One region of the Lysinibacillus sp. GJ-1 genome, then DNA from elsewhere that is predicted to be linked to it. Evidence: riboswitches for the same ligand, from Rfam matches in the RefSeq annotation. Region 1 holds a riboswitch; each other region holds the start of a gene.

Region 1 (6,127 bases):
TCTAGTAAACGAAAAATCTGTAAAATTTCCTTTATATGCTGTTGCCCTTCATACAGTACTTTTGCTTGTAATGTAGGCACAAGTTCATAAGGTTTTGGGAGTAGTGTACTTCCTAAAATGTCTCCTATCTTCGCCATGCTAAGCCCTTTCACTGCAAAAATGTCTCCTGCTTGTACGGCTTGGGCTGTCTGAAAACGACGCCCATTATACAGCCTAATTTCAGTTATTTTTTCGGTAACATCGCCAAATGCAAAGTCATCACGAGTATGCAATGATCCTTGTAAAGCTTTTATAAAAGTTAAGCGTTGTGTGCCATCATGGCGAATTTTAAATACTTCCCCTTGAAAGGGTGCTTGATGGTCGAAGTGTGTCTCTGTCAGGAGAGGAAGCTGTGATACAAATTCCTTGATCCCAATATCTTTTAAAGCAGCACCAACAAAGCAGGGAAATGCTCGCTCTTCGTTAATCATCTTTTGTAATTGTGACAGGCACGTTGAGGCATCGAGTGTATCTGTTAAAAAGGCCTAGAGTAGTTGTTCATCGCGCTCGGCTAGCCACTCTGCAATATAGCTTTGTATAAAATCTTTGCGTAATGGGGCATCGATTAATAGGATGTTGTCGGAACAGTCTTTTTGTAATTGGTTCATCACCGCATTGATATCTGCCCCTTCGCGGTCGATTTTATTTATAAAGAAAAAGGTTGGTATATGGTATTGACGGAGCAATTGCCAAACCGTTTCTGTATGACCTTGTACACCCTCTACTGCACTGACAATAATGATGGCATAATCCATTACACGTATAGCACGCTCCATCTCAGGTGAAAAGTCTACATGCCCGGGTGTGTCAATCAGCGTATATGTATCATTTTCTATTTGCATCCGTCCTTGTTCCGCAAAAATGGTAATTCCTCGGGCTTGTTCAATTGCATGATTATCTAAAAATGTATCTTGATGATCGACTCTTCCACGAGATTGGATACTATTTGTGTGGAATAATAATTGCTCACAAAAAGTTGTTTTTCCTGCATCGACATGTGCGAGCACACCAATCGTTTTATACATAAAAATCCTCATTTCTAATGTAGTCTCTTCTCATTGTACCAGAATGATCGCTCAAACATTTCGTGACAAATAGTTCGCATTCGTGTTTAAATAGTGATAGTTTATTAACAAGTATCATTTATGGATTTTTTTGTGTGATTGAAATCAAAAATACCTTCTGCTAGTCTATTTTTATAACTAAAAACTGCTATATATTGGTGCAAATGGCTTTAGTCATTTGCTTAAAAGGGAAATCGGTGAAATTCCGATGCTGTCCCGCAACTGTAAATGGGGAGTTTATACAATAGTCACTGTAGTTGAACTATGGGAAGACGTATAAGCGATGAACCTAAGCCAGGATACCTGCCAATATGTATTATTTACTTAACACCACGAGGATGGTGATAGTGATTGTTTAAATACCCAATGTATTTATCACTATGACACCCTCTTGGAAACAAGGGGTTTTTTTTATGTGCTAGTAGCAAGGAAATCATTGATTTCTTCCTATACAAATCCAAATACATAACTAAAGGAGAAATGGAACCATGAACAAATGGAAAGGCATGTGGCTAGTTGTTGCCATTGCGATTATAAGCATTTTAGGCGCTTGTAGTGCGAAAGACAATTCGCAAAGTGCTGCACAAAGTGAGCATATCGAGCCTGCTCAAAGCGAGACGACAGAAGTAACCATTGACAATAATGGTACTACACAAGTTTATACAGAAGCACCTAAAAAGGCGATTAGTTTAAATCAGCATGTAACGGAAATTATGTTAGCTTTAGGCTTAGAAGATTCAATGGTTGGTACAGCCTATTTGGATGATAAAATTTATGAACCTTTACAAGCTGCCTACGAAAAAGTACCAGTAATAGCAGAGCAGTATCCAACAAAAGAACAAGTGATAGATAGTGAAGCCGATTTTTTATACGCTGGATGGAAAAGTGGCTTTAGTGAAAAGGGTGTTGGTACACCAGAAGAATTAGAGACACTTGGTATCCACACATATTTACATCAATCTTCAAGTATAACGAAACCAACATTAGATGATATTTTTATGGATATTCGCAATATCGCAAAAATTTTCCGTGTTGAAGATCGAGGAGAAGCATTAGTCGATCAAATGACAAAAGAAGTTGATGCAGTACGTGCAAAATTACCGCAAGGAGAAAAGGAGCTACGTGTGCTTGTCTATGATAGTGGAGATAAGGAAGTCTTTACTGCTGCTCAAAATTTTATGAATGAGCTTGTCACTGTCGCTGGCGGTAAAAACATTTTTGGTGAAGTTGAATCTGGATGGACAACTGTCTCAAAAGAAGAAACAGTAGAACGCAATCCGGAAGTAATTGTCGTGATTGATTACGGTTCTCAAAGTGCTGAAGACAAAATACATTTCCTGAAAAATGATCCTGCATTAAAGGAAACAGATGCTGTGCACAATGAGCGTTTTGTCATATTACCACTTTCAGCTGCTTCAGAAGGGGTTCGTGCGGCAGAGGCTATCAACATTTTGGCTAGAGGATTCTATCCGGAAAATTTTTAATAACTTCAGAGAGCTAGCTAGATGTTATCTTTTTTAAGGAGAATAAAAAATGAATGCATTTCGTTCAAATATACCAGAATGTACATTTGAAAAATTAAATATAGATGGTCAATTTACTCGTCTAGCAGTAAGTCCTGGTATTATCAATAAACATTATACACCCGCGCAATTTCAAAAAATTGCAGAAGTCGTAGGGGACAGTGGGGCCTTTAAATATTCAGCATCCTATAATCTATTGTTGTCTATCCCTACGCAAACAGTTCAAGACGTTATAAGTGAACTGCAAGAAGCGGGCTTATATATGACACCATCAGGCTCCATCGTTGCGTTCAAGGCTTGTGATTTTTGTGATGGAGAGAGGATGGAAGCGGCGGAGATAACAGAACAATTATACATTGAGTTGCAGGGACAAACGGTGCCTTCCAGACTGCGTCTAAATGTCAATGGCTGTGCGTCCGCTTGCTATAATGCCGTCTATGATGATATTGGACTTGTCTATCAAAAAGATAGCTTCGATGTTTATTTAGGTGCTATTCCAATGGGGGCAAAAGCACAGGCGGGTACACTATTTGCTAAAGGCGTTTCCGTGCAAGAAATAGCCAGCCTTTTACAGCATATAATTGGGGTATATCAACAACATGCACGTCCACATGAGCCATTCTATAAATTTTATCGCAGAACGAATACTGCTGAATATTGGCAAATAATGCATAATGTAAAATAAAGTAAAGTTATCCTTTTCGTTGTTTATGTACGATGACAGTATCGTTATCCAAAATGATAGATAGACCCTATGGAGCGAAGAACGGGAAGCAACTTGTACTCAAGTGTTAGATTGACTAATGTCAATTTAACACTTTTTCTTTTTCTTAAATTGGACATATATACCGGCAGTTTAGTTGAATAAATCATATATCATGTGCTCACGCTAAGTCGATTACATTTTAAGGGGATGTAGAAATGTTTAATCGTTTATCAGCACAAAATGGTGTGTTTCGATTACCGCCAATACAGCGCAAAAATAATAAAGAGTTAGATGTTGCTATTGCAGATCTTGAAGCAAGAGGATTTCGTTTAGTAAGACGTGGGATTCAAAATGAGAAAAAGCAACCCCATTCATCGTACAATAAAGTTTGGGCTATTATGGAAAAATTGATGACTTGAAATATAGGGAAAAATAACAAAAAGCTGCTTTGATTTCTCTCAGCAGCCCTATAAGTAGTGAAACACTACGAACTTATATTTTGTCTTTTTATTGTCATTCTATACTTTAAATAATGCATAGACATAATTGAAGATTTTGACAAACTATTTTTGACTGATAGTAACTGTTACTAGAAGTATTAGATAAGGTATATATGTATACAGTTTTGTCAATCTAGTGCTATATGGGAATCCGCATAAGAAAGAATTGTATTGCTTGATGGCATGCCAAAAGTTAGCAGCATTAAAGCCTAATGTAATGATCACTGGTCATGGTGTACTAATGGTTAGTGAAGAATTGAGTGCGGCACTGCGAAAATTTTGTGAATGATTTCGTTCACATTACCCACACTAAAAATTATAAGAATGAAGTGATAGGTCCCTAAAGATTGAAGATTTTAGGGGCTTTTATTAGTGCCAATTATTAACTTCATTTGCACTATTTAATTGAAGGTGTAATCGCTGTGACATTAGGGAATAATAACACAAACTTAGAGAAAGAAGGAATGATTATAAAAACCCATGAAGAGAATAATCGTTCAATGCTAAAAAATGGACATCCTTATGCAAAGCGAAATGTATGGTCAGGGTTTCTTTTTGGTATAGGATTAGTTGCATTTATAGATGAAACCTTTTTTCATCAACTATTACGCTGGCATCATTTTTACGATAAATCGACAACTGATATTGGTTTAATATCGGATGGTTTTTTTCACGCATTTAGTTGGTTTGCGACAATTGCAGGTTTATTTTTATTTGCAGATTTACGTCGCAAAAATGGACTAAGGTTAGCAAGATGGCTAGGTGGTGTATTTTTAGGAGCAGGAGGGTTTCAATTATATGATGGTATTATTCAACATAAGTTAATGCGGATACATCAGATAAGGTATGTAGAAAATGTAATAACATACGATTTAATTTGGAATATCTTTGCTGCAACACTACTTATTATAGGGATTTATCTTACTATGCGTACTAAAAACGCTTATCACATACAAGAGGCTACATCTTATGAGCGCTAAACATAGTAATCATATTGCTCAGATGAATCAGGACGGCTTTCTACACGATTATGCACAACTATTTTTTTTATTGTTATTTAGTATTTTATTAATCATGTATATTAGTGCTACTGTTATTTCAAATCGTCATTATAAAACGTGGCCACTTTATCGCATTGTATGTTTTGTTTTAGGGATAGTATTAGCGGTTATAGCGGTTGCTGGGCCTTTAGCAAATCGTGCAACGATGGATTTTACGGCACATATGGTGAGTCATTTACTTTTAGGCATGTTAGCGCCATTGCTTATTGTGATGGCAGCGCCTATGACACTTTTACTAAGAACTTTGAGTACTTCATTAGCACGTGCACTTACCAAAATACTAAAAAGCTGGCCTCTCCATATACTTACACATCCAATAGTTGCGACTTTACTGAATATCGGAGGGCTTTGGTTATTATACACGACTAACCTATATGCACTTATGCATGACAATAGTTTCTTACATGTAGTTGTCCATTTACATGTATTTCTAGCGGGGTATGTATTTACGATCTCTATTCTTTATGTAGACCCCGTTCCTTACAGAAAATCCTTTATTTACAGAGCAATCGTTTTAATTATTGCATTAGTAGGACATGGAATTTTATCAAAATATATTTATGCGCATCCGCCTGAAGGTGTGCCAATAGCACAAGCAGAAATCGGAAGTAAGGTTATGTATTATGGTGGAGATGTAATTGATGCGATGATCATTTTCATGCTTTGCTTACAATGGTACAAAGCAGTAAGACCGCGAATAGTAGAACCGATGCAAAAAAGCGATAGTTTAGAAAATCGACAAATTGATTCTGTCTAGCACCATTTTTACTGAATATGTTTTCAGCGCATTCGCGTAAAAATTGTTGATAACGAAATGGGGAATGATTATAAATTTGGCGTCTATACGCTCAAAAAAGTGTTAGGTTGACTGAAGGAAGGTGGTCTAACACTTTTATTTTTTTATGGATTGGTAGTCATAAAAAGGGAATAAAACTTTTACTTTCACTCTCGCTTTTAGATGTTGAGTCAAAGCTTTTGCTATGTCAGATAAAGAACTTAATGGAAGCTTGATTTAAGAAAAAATAGTAGACAAAGTTGAAAAACTCGACTTTGTCTACTAGCTTTGTGAGTGACTTTACTTAAGTCACTCTTTTTAGTTTAGCTTTTGAATAAAAACAACTTTTAAGTAGTTGAATTCAGGATGCTCACGTGGCACACGGAAATCCTTTGGTAAACCGTATTCCTCCACAATTTTATAACGAGTATGCGTGTCATTAAATGCTTGCTCGATAAA
Region 2 (6,127 bases), 360 kb from region 1:
TAAGTTGGATTACATCGTAACCTAATGAAGGAATGGAGCGAATAACTTTTGCACCTATTTTACTATGTACGTTCTTAGCAAGACCCGAATGTTTCACGATAATCGTATTATCACTAATCCATTCGTTTCCTCCTGTTTGTTGCTTGAACTGCTTCGCTCCTTGTTTGTTGTTGCTAGCGAGCATAGTTTTCACTGATTCTGGGTTCTGTGGTGCTTCAGCAAAGGCAGAAGCAGCAGGAACCAGTAAGGCAGAACATGCTACGACAGCGATTGATTTCATCACCCAGTTTTTCAATTGTTTTTACCTCCTTAAAAAAATTATAAACTACAATATTTATAACGGATGGTAAAGAGAAAGGTTTCATACCACAATAAAATTTTTTTACAAGTTTTTTTGTTATAACTAGTATATTATTTTATAAATGAAAGTTTTATAGTTTTTTTCGCATGAGTTGTTCATCGTTCTTTTGCGGAGTGAAAGACGGAGGAATATTAATCGTCCCGTATGTAACGGTGGGTGTTTGACAACAACACGGTTCGTTGCATACGGGATATGGCAAGGTTGGTAGATATTCATAGATGAGGGTGGTGGCTACTAGATTTGTTCCTTAAGAAGGAGTGTATGGCGACAACTAGCATCTAGTACTCGTTATGCTCGATACGTTCTTAAAGTTGTTCAATAAGTTTGTGTAAATCTTTTTTGGAACGAGGCATTGCTATATTGTCGCCCAATAGTTTTTTCGTTTGTAAGGCAAGCGTCATTTCAAATACCCATGGTCGTTCAAGGTGGGCTTTTTCAAGCAATTCCTCTTGGTAGAACATGTCGATTGGATCCCCATTATAAATGATTTTCCCTGCCTCCATCACGATTATTTGATCCGCCCATTCATAGGCTAAAGCGATATCATGTGTCGCTAATAAAAACGTACGTTGCCCATCTTCTAATTTAGCTAAGTACTGTAAAAATTGTGCCGCATAATAAGTATCTAGCCCAGCAGTCGGTTCATCTAATAGTAAGACGGAAGGTTCCATTGCGAGCACACCAGCCATGGCAACACGTTTCTTTTGTCCGACGCTTAAAAAGTGAATGGGCTTATCAAGCAATGCTTCAACCTCTGTTTGCGCAACAGCCCACGCGATTTTTTCTTCAATTTTTTCGTTTGACCAGCCAAGATTTAATGGCCCGAAAGCTATGTCTTGCTTGACGGTACCAGAAAAAAGTTGATTGTCCGCATCTTGGAAGACGATGCCAACTTGTTGTCGTAATGTTGCTAATGCTTTTCTAGAATAGCTAAGCGTTTCGTTACAAAAAGAAATAGTGCCAGCTGTCGGTTTTAAAATACCATTTAAATGCTGAAATAACGTAGATTTACCTGCGCCATTGTGACCAAGCAGGGCAATTTTTTTTCCCTTTGGTATTTGCAAAGTAATATCTGTTAAAGCTTTAGTGCCGTCTGCATAAGCATAAGATAAATGTTGAAGATCAAAATAAAGCTCAGTCATGAGAAATACCTCCATAGATAATGAGGGATACGAAAATAATAACAATGCCTAACCAGTTTTTCTTGTTGTAGCTACTACTTTCTTGCCAATAGACAGCTTCGCCACCGCGTGCCTGCATCGCATTATTTAGTTCGCGACTGCGTTGGAACATTTCGGCAAACAGTGCTGCAATAAGCATGGAAATCGACCGAAGCCATTGCATTGGTGATTGATAACCAAGACGTGCTTGTTGTGCAAGATGAATTTTTTGCATGCTGTTCAAAAAGATAAAAATAAAACGGTATGTTAGCTCTACCAACTCTACAAATAAAGCTGGCAACCGCCATTGCCGTAAGACATAACAAATGGATTGTACGGAAGTCGTTAAAATTAAAAAATATAAACAACTAATACTGCCCAAAACGGTGAAAAACAGGTGCCGCGCTGTTATCAAGCTGTCATTTCCTATAAAAATGGTCCACTGGCTTAGCGAAAATGTCCATAGATGCGCCGGCAAAATACTAGCAGCAGGTGCAATCGAAATCAAAATAGATAGTAAACTGGAGAGCAAGAAAAAACTCGGTAAAAGCAGGAGTTTTGCATAATATTGTAAAGGAATTTTTGCGCCTAAAATGATAAAAGCACTCATTACAAGAAATGTAATGAGTGAAATTTGTTCATCTCTCATGATAAGCGACAATAGCAACAACCCAAGGGAGAACGTCATTTTTTCTAACGGATGAACGGACGCTAGTTTATTCATATAAGCATACTTATCAATGAGTAACATCGTTTAACCTTCTTTATGCTTACCGCGCATATAGCCCACGAAATAGCCAATAAAACCAGCGCCAATAGCGGCTTGTAAGACGAATAATAGACTTTCAATTTCACCACTTGGTGGCTCCCATAAGCTTTCAAACCATGGTTCGTATTCTTTGTTTATTTCACCAATGGCTGCTTCAGCTTCACCGTCAGCACCGCCGAATTCAGCGCCTTTTTGGATGAATAGAGGGATGATTGCTAAAAATATCACAATAGCTAATAACAGTAAATTTTTCTTCATGTTAATGTGCCTCCTTTGCAGAGAAAACACGTAAAGCTTTTAATTCGCTTACATTGTATTTTTTTAAGAAATTCATCACAATGACAGTTAAAATCCCTTCACTAATTGCTAGAGGAATTTGTGTTAACGCGAAAATCCCTGCGAATTTCGTGAATGAAGCCATAAAGCCTCCCACTTCTGAAGGGAAGGCAAGTGCAAGTTGAACGGATGTGACAACATATGTACCCAAATCCCCAAGCATTGCTGCAAAAAAGACAGCGAGAGAAAAGGATAGACCGATTTTTTGAGCACCTTTAAAAACAGCATACGCAATCATTGGTCCTACAATCGCCATGGAAAAAGCATTTGCACCAAGAGTGGTAATGCCACCATGCGCTAATAGTAACGATTGGAATAATAAGACGATTGTCCCTATCACACTCATTGCTAATGGGCCAAACAGGACTGTGCCAAGTCCAACACCAGTAGGGTGTGAGCAACTGCCCGTAACAGATGGAATCTTTAATGCAGATAAGACGAATGCAAATGCCCCTGATAGCCCTAATATCATTTTCGTTTCAGGGTTTTCATCAATTGTTTTGCGAATTGAGCGTAACCCTAAAATAATAAATGGAATCGAAATAATCCACCAGAATATCGCCCATTCAATCGGTAAAAATCCTTCCATGATGTGCATGGCAAATGCTCGTTTTGGTACTAGTAAAAATGCTAGTAGGAAGTAACTAAGTTTCCAAAAAGATAATTTCAAAATCTCTCCTCCTTAAATCAAAATTTTCGAATGTAGCGTGCGCAATAAAAAAAGCACTTCTCCTAATTTAGGAAAAGTGCATAGCTGAAAAAGCAAATAGAATCATCATCTGCCAAGCCGCACACCTATCCTCGTAGGTTGAAACGATCACGTTTTTTTCGGCAGGTCTCCTGGCTTTAGTTCAACGTTTTATAGGTCTTCCCGTCCATTGGACAGTGACATTCTCTATAAAACTCCCTAGTACAGTGGCGGGACCGCGCCGGACTTGAACCGGCTTCCCTTTTAAGCGAAATGGCTACACTTCGCACCGAAAAAAGATGAAATTGTGAGATTTCACGACACAGTGTAACATGTTTTTCCATTCGTAAGCTATCCTTTTTTTATAAAAAAATTTTTTCGTTGTTTGACATTCTAGAAAATTCAGATAAATACAAGAGAATAACGGTCGCTTTCAATGAAATACTTGTTGAAATTTTATTAAAAATCTAATAAATGAAAAAGAAATGTTGAAAAGTATGAAAAAAATAGGCTATGATAGAGACAGTTTTTCAATTCATTTTAAAAACTTACAGCATTTCAATTTAATATAGATACATCTATAAGTGCTCGAAAAAGTTCGAGATAATAGGGAAATCGGTGTAAATCCGATACAGCCCCCGCTACTGTAATAGCTGATGAAATCGCAATGCCACTGAAAACTTGGGAAGGCGCGAGAGTAAAAGGAAGCTTAAGTCAGGAAACCTGCTTATTGATGGCATGCAAACTTTTCGGAGGGAGAAGTGAAGCGAGAGCGGATACGTGTATATTCGTTTTTATTTTGGCTTCTACAAAACCTTTACTCTTCGATATAGAGTGAAGGTTTTTTCTTTTTCCTAAAAGTAAATGAGGGGAGAAAAGCAATGACAACTTGGAACTTAGAGGGAATGAAAACACATCTTTTTATTTGTAATGGCAGTAGCTGCATGAAAAAAGAGGCAGAGGAAATTACCCTAGCAATACGAGATGAAATCGAGAAATTAGCACTTGATAAGGAAATACATACGACAAGAACGCGCTGTAATGGCAGATGCAAAGATGCCTGTGTTGTCATCGCTTATCCACAAGGAAATTGGTATCGTGTGCCATCGGTTGAACACGGAAGAACACTTGTACAAGATTTAAACCATGACTCTTTACATAGTGAACATGTTTTTACACTGAAAGAAGGTACATTACAGCGTACACCGCAAACAACTGCCATTAAAGGCATCGACAAGGTGAAAGAGGGGTAAAAAATGGCGCAAAAAGGAAAGATTTTTGTTGTGGGCTTTGGCTCTGGTGATTTTAACCATATTACGACTCGTGCTGTGGAGGCACTGCAACAAAGTGAATTTATTATTGGCTATAAAACGTATGTTGAGCTTATTCAGGATTTAGTTAGTGCAAAGTCGATTGTTAGTACGGGCATGACAGAAGAAGTTTCACGAGCGCAAGAAGCAGTACGTCAAGCGGAAGCTGGCAATATTGTATCTGTTATTTCAAGTGGAGATTCAGGTGTATATGGGATGGCGGGGCTTGTCTATGAAGTGCTTATTGAGCTTGGTTGGACAGAAGCAACAGGTGTTGAAGTCGAAATCGTACCAGGTATTTCAGCTATTAATTCCTGTGCAAGTTTACTAGGTGCACCGATTATGCATGACTCTTGCACCATTAGTTTAAGTGACCATTTAACGCCATGGAATTTAATCGCCAAGCGTGTGGAAGCAGCAGCTATGGCGGATTTTGTCATCGCTTTATATAATCCAAAAAGTGGTCGCCGTACACGTCAAATTGTAGAAGCCCAGCGAATTTTACTTGAATATCGCTCGCCTGATACGCCTGTAGGTCTTGTCAAGAGTGCCTACCGAGAGCGTCAGGAAATTACGATGACGACTTTAGCAGAGATGCTTGAGCATGATATCGGCATGTTAACAACGGTTATTATCGGCAACTCTTCGACGTTTTTCTATGATAATAAAATGATTACACCGCGAGGCTATCAACGTAAATATACGCTCGGGGAAGAAAAACAGCCTTTACGTCCTCATCAGCGTTTAAGAGAAGAAAATGAACCGTGGGCAATGAACCAAGAAACAGGTACTGCAAGCCATGATTTTGCGGCAGATCCAAATGCAGGACGGATGAAAAGTAATATTGCCATTACGCCTGTATCAACACCGACAAAATCGTCTTTAGAAATGGCAGCAACAGCACTTGCAATGGTGCAGGGGACAACTGCAACAAAAGCTACACCAAAGCTAGTTCAACAAAAAATGGAGTCAATTTTTGAACTAGCTGTTAGCCCTGGGGTAGCAAATAAATTTTTTACACCACAGCAGATGATGGCATTGGCTGAAGTTGTGGGAGATGAAGGCACGATGGAGTATACGCCAGACCATCAAATTCACTTAAAAATCCCAACGACAGAACCACAAGCGATAACAGAGAAGTTGAAAGAAGTAGGGTTTTTACTCTCACCAATTGGGGATGTCTTGTCATTAAAGGCATGTGATTTCTGTTATGGGGAGAAGGCTGATTCCATCCCATATGCAGAAGAACTTCAAGCAAAACTTGGTGGGTTGTCATTGCCGAAAACATTAAATATTGGCTTTAATGGCTGTGGCATGGCATGTTATCGTGCTGTGTTTGATGATATCGGTATTGTTTATCGCAAAAGTAAATTTGATGTCTTTATCGGAGCAAAGCCAGTAGGTCGAACAGCACATGCAGCACAGCCTGTCGTAGAGGGGTTAGAGCCAGAACAGCTTATTCCGCTTATTACAGCGATTATCGAGGAATATAAGGCAAATGCA
Region 3 (6,127 bases), 1.7 Mb from region 1:
AAGCGGTGACAAAAAGGTTTTAGAATGAGGCTGGGACATAACTAAAAAAATTTAAGGAACAGAGAAAAGGTGTTAGATTGACTGCCATCAATCTAACACCTTTTCTCTTTTGTCCCAACCTCATTATTTTGTCGCTAGCTCGCTATCAGTCACCCATTTATGATTTTTCATTTCTTCACCAGTAGTTGTTAAAGCAAAATCGACCATATAGACAGTCGTTTGTACGGCATCATCAATGCGTACAGTCGCATTTTCCATGCCTGTCATATGGGTAGCATCAGTTTTTACTTCTGATCCTGGTGATAAAGGTGCTTCACCTGGGTCGATTAATTCCTCATGAATCACCCATTTATGATTTTCAATTGTCTTACCACCAGTAGTAGGCTCAAATGAAATAATGTATGCTGTCGTATCGTAAGCGCCGACAATTGTCGCTTCGGCTCCTGTCATTCCTGACATATGGCAATCTGTAAGAATAGCCTTACTGCCGACAGGGAACTTTGGATTTTCGGCTGTTTTTAAAGTGGCTGGAACTTCACCAGAGCTTGAATGATTCATCATGGAATGATCCATTTCATCCCCATGATCCATCTCTTCGCCGTGCTCTGTTTTGTCGCTTTGAGCAGATTCTGACTTCGCTGTATTATCAGCACAAGCTGAAAGTATTAGTAAAGCAATTGCTGCTACTAACATTAGGAGCCGATTTTTATTTAATACCATATGAATTTCCTCCTTCGATTTGGATGTGTCTTTAATGTAGCAAGTAAATGTGCAGAAATGATGGATTTAGTTTGAAATGAGGAAAGATAGATTCCTAAATGAAGGAAATAATAGACTACGATAATGATGTATGATAGAATCGTCATAATTTTAAAATTTCAGATACTAATGGTGTGACGCTTGTAAACACGAGCATCACTTAAAAGGGAAGTCGGTGTAAATCCGACGCTGTCCCGCAACTGTAACGAGGAGTTCTATGATAGTGTAGCCACTGTTTTTAAATGGGAAGGCAATCGTAGATACGATGAATCGAAGCCAGGAGACCTGCCAGTTAGTTCATACCTGTAATGCCCACGAGGATGCAAGCAATTACGGACAATTGATGGATATTTCTCCTAATTTGTTTAGCTAAGGGTATTTCTATGCATGTATGCGTAGAATGCCCTTTTTTATTGCTTCGTCTTTATCATGATTGATAAGGAGTTCATAACCAAATGAATAAAAAATTTATGTTATTTTCTTTGACCCTTTTTCTAGTGCTCATTACGTCTATGACAGTGGCCATTATGATTGGGTCTGTGTCAGTTACGCCGTTACATGTATGGAAGGTAATTCTTTCGAAAGTGCCATTATTCCCTCATGTTATAGAGGCGGATTGGAGTCGTTCGCAAGAGATTATTATATGGCAAATCCGTGTTCCTCGTGTGATCCTGGCGGCTGTTGTTGGTGCAGGCTTAGCGGTTGCTGGTGCTGCTGTTCAAGCACTAGTCCGTAATTCGATAGCCGATCCGTATATTTTAGGTATTTCTTCGGGAGCAACAGTGGGCGCAACGGCTGTCATTATTTTAGGGGCGTTTTCATTTTTAGGTATCTACGCCCTTTCAGTCTCTGCTTTTTTAGGCTCTTTTATGGCAATTGTCTTAGTATTTTTGTTGTCGCGTGTAGGAGGACGTATTTCGATTTTTCGCCTTTTACTAGCGGGGATGGCGGTGTCCTTTATCTTATCTGCCACTTCGAATTTTATGTTAATGATGTCTAAGGAAGAGGGCGGGATTAAAGCCGTTATGTATTGGATGTTAGGCAGTCTCGCAGGAGCAAAATGGAGTAATTTATTTATTCCAGTCATTGTCTTTTTTATCGTATTTGGGTTGTTGTGGCTATACTATCGAAATCTGAATTTATTACTACTTGGGGAAGAAGCAGCCGTCACGTTAGGGGTAAATCTTCAACAGTTTCGCATACAGCTAATAGTACTCGTATCTTTACTGACAGGTGTGCTCGTTGCAGTAAGTGGGTCCATCGGGTTTGTTGGTTTAATTATTCCGCATATCGTACGCTTGTTAGTTGGCTCTAATTATAAACATGTTATCCCCATAAGTGCATTGTTAGGGGGAATTTTTCTAGTTTGGGCTGATGCGTTAGCGCGTGTATTAATAGCCCCAGAAGAAATGCCGATTGGTATTATTACTGCTTTTTGTGGGGGACCATTTTTCATTTGGCTACTACGTCGAAACAATTATTCATTTGGTGAAGGGGATTAAAGGTGATGACATTAGAAGCAAAGGAAGTATCATTCTCCATTCATGATCAGTGCATATTAGAGAAAGTAAGCATTCAAATAAAAGCAAAGCAGTTTGTTGGGTTGATTGGCTCTAATGGTAGCGGAAAGTCTACACTATTAAAAAATATGTATCGTTTATTAAAGCCAGAAAGCGGTACAGTGTTATTAAATGAGCAAGATATATTTAAGCAATCAAGTAAAATCATCGCAAAGAAATTAGCAGTTGTCAGTCAAGAAACGCCTGTGTTGTTCGACTTTCAAGTAAAAGATTTAGTGAGTATGGGAAGAACACCACATAAAAAACTTTTTGAGATGGACAATAAGGAAGACTTTAATATTGTAAAAGAAGCCTTGTCTCAAACAGGTATTGCCCATTTAGAAACACGTAGTTTTAGTTCCCTTTCTGGAGGGGAAAAAAAGAGAGTGATGGTTGCGCGTGCACTTGCACAGCAAGCACAGATACTTATTTTAGATGAGCCGACAAATCATTTAGATATCCACCATCAATTACAACTAATGGATTTAATTCAAACACTGCATTTGACGGTTGTCGCCGCCTTACATGATTTAAATATGGCCGCGATGTACTGCGACTACATTTATGTTTTACAACAAGGTCGTATCGTTCAATATGGTACGCCAGAAGAAGTGTTAACACCTAAGCTGCTGGATGATGTTTTTGGAGTATGCGCCGACATTCAAACACATCCACTAACAGGCAAACCATATTTAACCTATTTAAGTGCCAGTCACTCAAACAATTTTCGAACAATTTCCACATAACACTGCTTAAAGAAATTATCCAATTGCCCTTTGTATAGTTGTGAGATATTCGGGGAACGTTATTTTTGAAAGGATGCGTGATGAATATGGAAGAAGTAAAATTTGCACAATTAGATCACACACAGCTTGAAAAAATTAATGAACTCGAAAAGAAAATTGGCGTTACATTGGTTGCATATGATTCAGCAGCAATGCCAAACCAAGGTTCAGGTTCGTACGAGACTGATAAAGGCGCTCATCAAAACCATCCATCCTAATGCTTGAAAATACCTTGCAGCAATGTAAGGTTTTTTCATTTTATAATAAAACAAAAGGAGATGTGTACATTGTTTCATGACTATTATGCAGATTTACATATTCATATTGGACGAACAATGAGTGGGCGCGCAGTGAAAATTACTGGGAGTAAAACGTTAACATTAGCACGGATTTTAGAGATGGCTAGTGCCAAAAAAGGGCTTGATATTATCGGCATTATTGATTGTCATTCACCAGAAGTCATTGCTGAAATGAATATAATGATACAACAAGGCAAACTAAAGGAGTTATCGCAAGGTGGACTCCGATTTCAAGAAACAACGCTTATTCCAGGTTCTGAAATCGAAATATATGATAGCTCCTGCCATGGACCAATTCATGTGCTAGCTTATTTCCCTACTATTCAAGTGATGGAGAATTTTTCGAATTGGATGAGCCAGTATATGAAAAACATCCATTTAAGTTCACAGCGTATTTATTGTGAAGGCCAAACTGTACAACAAAAAGTGCGGGAATTAGGGGGGCTTTTTATTCCAGCACATGTTTTTACGCCATTTAAAAGTTTATTTGGAAAAGGTGTTCATATAAGCTTAACAGAAGTATTCAATCCACAGCTTATAGATGCTATAGAGCTTGGTTTAAGTTCTGATTCCAATATGGTCAAAAACATAAAAGAACTTCAAGCCTATACATTTGTTACAAACTCTGATGCACATTCGCTTGGGAAAATGGCTCGTGAATATCAAAAACTAAAATTAATGGCGGCTAATTTTAGCGAATTAAAGATGGCGCTTCATGAACAGGATGGGCGGGCAGTAGTGGCGAATTATGGGTTAAATCCATTGCTCGGCAAATATTATCAAACTGTTTGTGCTAATTGTGGTAATCAGCTAAGTGCAGACGATACGCTTTGTACATCTTGTGCAAGCTCGAAAATTATTAAAGGTGTTGCGACACGTATTAAGGAACTATCAGAGCCGTATGTTGATGAACGTGAAAGACCACCTTACATCCATCAAGTACCACTTGATTTTATACCAGGTTTAGGTCCGAAAATGATGGAAAGATTATTACATGCATTTGGGACTGAAATGACGATTTTACACCGTATCACGACCGAGCAACTCGAGGAAATTGTGCCACAGAAAATAGCTACGATGATTGATTTAGCGAGAACGGGACAATTACATATTGAGGTTGGTGGTGGAGGTGTCTATGGAAAGGTACAGCATAAATAGAGCAGGAAAAGAATGCTAGCCAAAGTATTTACAATATAATGCACCCACTTTTATCCTTAATCTAGTAAACTAGTAATTAGTAGATGAGCAGGAGGAGTGGGTATATGCAATTTTCAAAAAAATTTCGTTTTTTAGCTGCTAGCATGCTAGCTTTACAATTAACAATACCTGTAGGTGCAAGTGCGGAAAAGAAAGAAGATCATATAGCGCCAAGCTGGGTTGTACAGGCTGATTACATAGCGCTAGGCGATTCATTAGCACATGGTATGAATGAAGTCGGAGCCATTGGCTTAGGCTATACAGATTTTGTAGCACAGGCATTACAACAAGAAGGTTTACTTACATCCTATAATAAAGGGTTTGCCTATTCGGGGTATACAACTAAAAATGTGTTAAAAGACTTACAAGATGATGTAGAAAAGCCAGTGACGGGGTTTGGTTATACAAATGATCGTGCAAAGCTTAGAGCTTCAATTCAAGAGGCAGAGCTGATTACGTTAACTGCTGGTGCTAATGATTTATTGCCAATTCTAAAACAATCGTCAACAACTGGTATTGATACAGCCGCCATTATAAAGGCATCTCAAGAAGCTATAAATAATATAGCGGCAATACTCAAGGAAATAAAGAAGTTAAATCCACAGGTACAAATTTACGTGATGGGCTATTATAATTCTTTCCCTTATTATAGCGAAGACTTGCAAACACAGTTTAAAATGCTTTTAGGTATCATGAATGCTTCTATTAAAACAACTGCTGAGAAAGCAGGTGCAATATTTGTGCCAACATATGACGTAGTGGCGAAAGATGTACCTAACTTTTTGCCAAATCCAGAAAACATTCATTTAAGTGAAGCAGGTTATTTAGCAGTAGCAAAGCAGGCATTTTTACCAGCTATTAAAGCAAGTTCACTATGGGATGCTTCTTCAGCAATCCAAGTCAATGTTAATAGTAGTACAGAGGCAAATGTAAAATGGCTAGCGGCAACTGATAATGAAGGGGTTACGAACTATCATGTGTATTTGAATAATACACTCTACTCTACAGTCGATGCCAATCAAACAGCTATAACGCTCGATAGTTTAGTAGATAATACTACTTATACTGTTGCCATAAAAGCGATAGATGCGGCAGGGAATGAAAGTGTACAAAGTCCAACTGCAACTTTTACAACAGGCAGTAAAGTGCAATTTTTAGATATAGAAAATCATTGGGCAAAGGAGTTCATTCAAAAAGCGGCTGCAAGAGGCATGATGAAGGGCTATGCTGATGGTACTTTTAGACCTGAACAAGATATTACACGCGCACAAGCAGCAGCGATGCTTGTTAGAAGCTTAGGTTTAACAACAACTAGCAAAGCGCCTTTCACAGATATAGCGAGCTACGATGCCGAAACACAGTCAGAAATTGCTGCTGCTTATGCACATGGTCTTGTGAAGGGGGCGGATGGCAAGTTTAATCCAAGCCAGCCTATTACGCGCGCGCAATTAGCATTAATGATAAATCGTGCTTATGAAAAACAGTTTAACCAAACATATGTTGTGAAAAATCAAACACCGTTTACCGA

What was found. A riboswitch is a leader RNA that binds a small molecule or an ion and turns the genes downstream of it on or off. The one in region 1 is predicted to bind cobalamin.
Region 2: it holds a riboswitch for cobalamin, as region 1 does, so the genes downstream of both, LO754_RS14280 (energy-coupling factor ABC transporter permease) here and LO754_RS12210 (ABC transporter substrate-binding protein) in region 1, are expected to answer to the same signal.
Region 3: it holds a riboswitch for cobalamin, as region 1 does, so the genes downstream of both, LO754_RS20945 (iron chelate uptake ABC transporter family permease subunit) here and LO754_RS12210 (ABC transporter substrate-binding protein) in region 1, are expected to answer to the same signal.

Annotation. Positions count from the first base shown of each region.
Region 1 is NZ_CP088912.1:2,525,741-2,531,867, reverse strand. Features, by position in the region: partial or broken gene LO754_RS12215 (GTP-binding protein) at 1-1,064, opposite strand, end outside; cobalamin riboswitch at 1,243-1,428, shown strand; gene LO754_RS12210 (ABC transporter substrate-binding protein) at 1,592-2,587, shown strand; gene LO754_RS12205 (precorrin-3B methylase) at 2,637-3,311, shown strand; gene LO754_RS12200 (hypothetical protein) at 3,548-3,751, shown strand; gene LO754_RS12195 (DUF2243 domain-containing protein) at 4,297-4,812, shown strand; gene LO754_RS12190 (cytochrome c oxidase assembly protein) at 4,835-5,650, shown strand; gene LO754_RS12185 (class I SAM-dependent rRNA methyltransferase) at 5,987-6,127, opposite strand, start outside.
Region 2 is NZ_CP088912.1:2,881,928-2,888,054, reverse strand. Features, by position in the region: gene LO754_RS14300 (S8 family peptidase) at 1-295, opposite strand, end outside; gene LO754_RS14295 (energy-coupling factor ABC transporter ATP-binding protein) at 667-1,503, opposite strand; gene cbiQ (cobalt ECF transporter T component CbiQ) at 1,496-2,272, opposite strand; gene LO754_RS14285 (energy-coupling factor ABC transporter substrate-binding protein) at 2,276-2,548, opposite strand; gene LO754_RS14280 (energy-coupling factor ABC transporter permease) at 2,550-3,296, opposite strand; cobalamin riboswitch at 3,440-3,623, opposite strand; cobalamin riboswitch at 3,880-4,059, shown strand; gene LO754_RS14275 ((2Fe-2S) ferredoxin domain-containing protein) at 4,196-4,567, shown strand; gene cobJ (precorrin-3B C(17)-methyltransferase) at 4,571-6,127, shown strand, end outside.
Region 3 is NZ_CP088912.1:4,207,211-4,213,337, reverse strand. Features, by position in the region: gene LO754_RS20955 (response regulator transcription factor) at 1-28, shown strand, start outside; gene LO754_RS20950 (YdhK family protein) at 124-720, opposite strand; cobalamin riboswitch at 873-1,066, shown strand; gene LO754_RS20945 (iron chelate uptake ABC transporter family permease subunit) at 1,215-2,261, shown strand; gene LO754_RS20940 (ABC transporter ATP-binding protein) at 2,267-3,064, shown strand; gene LO754_RS20935 (hypothetical protein) at 3,151-3,321, shown strand; gene LO754_RS20930 (endonuclease Q family protein) at 3,439-4,560, shown strand; gene LO754_RS20925 (S-layer homology domain-containing protein) at 4,665-6,127, shown strand, end outside.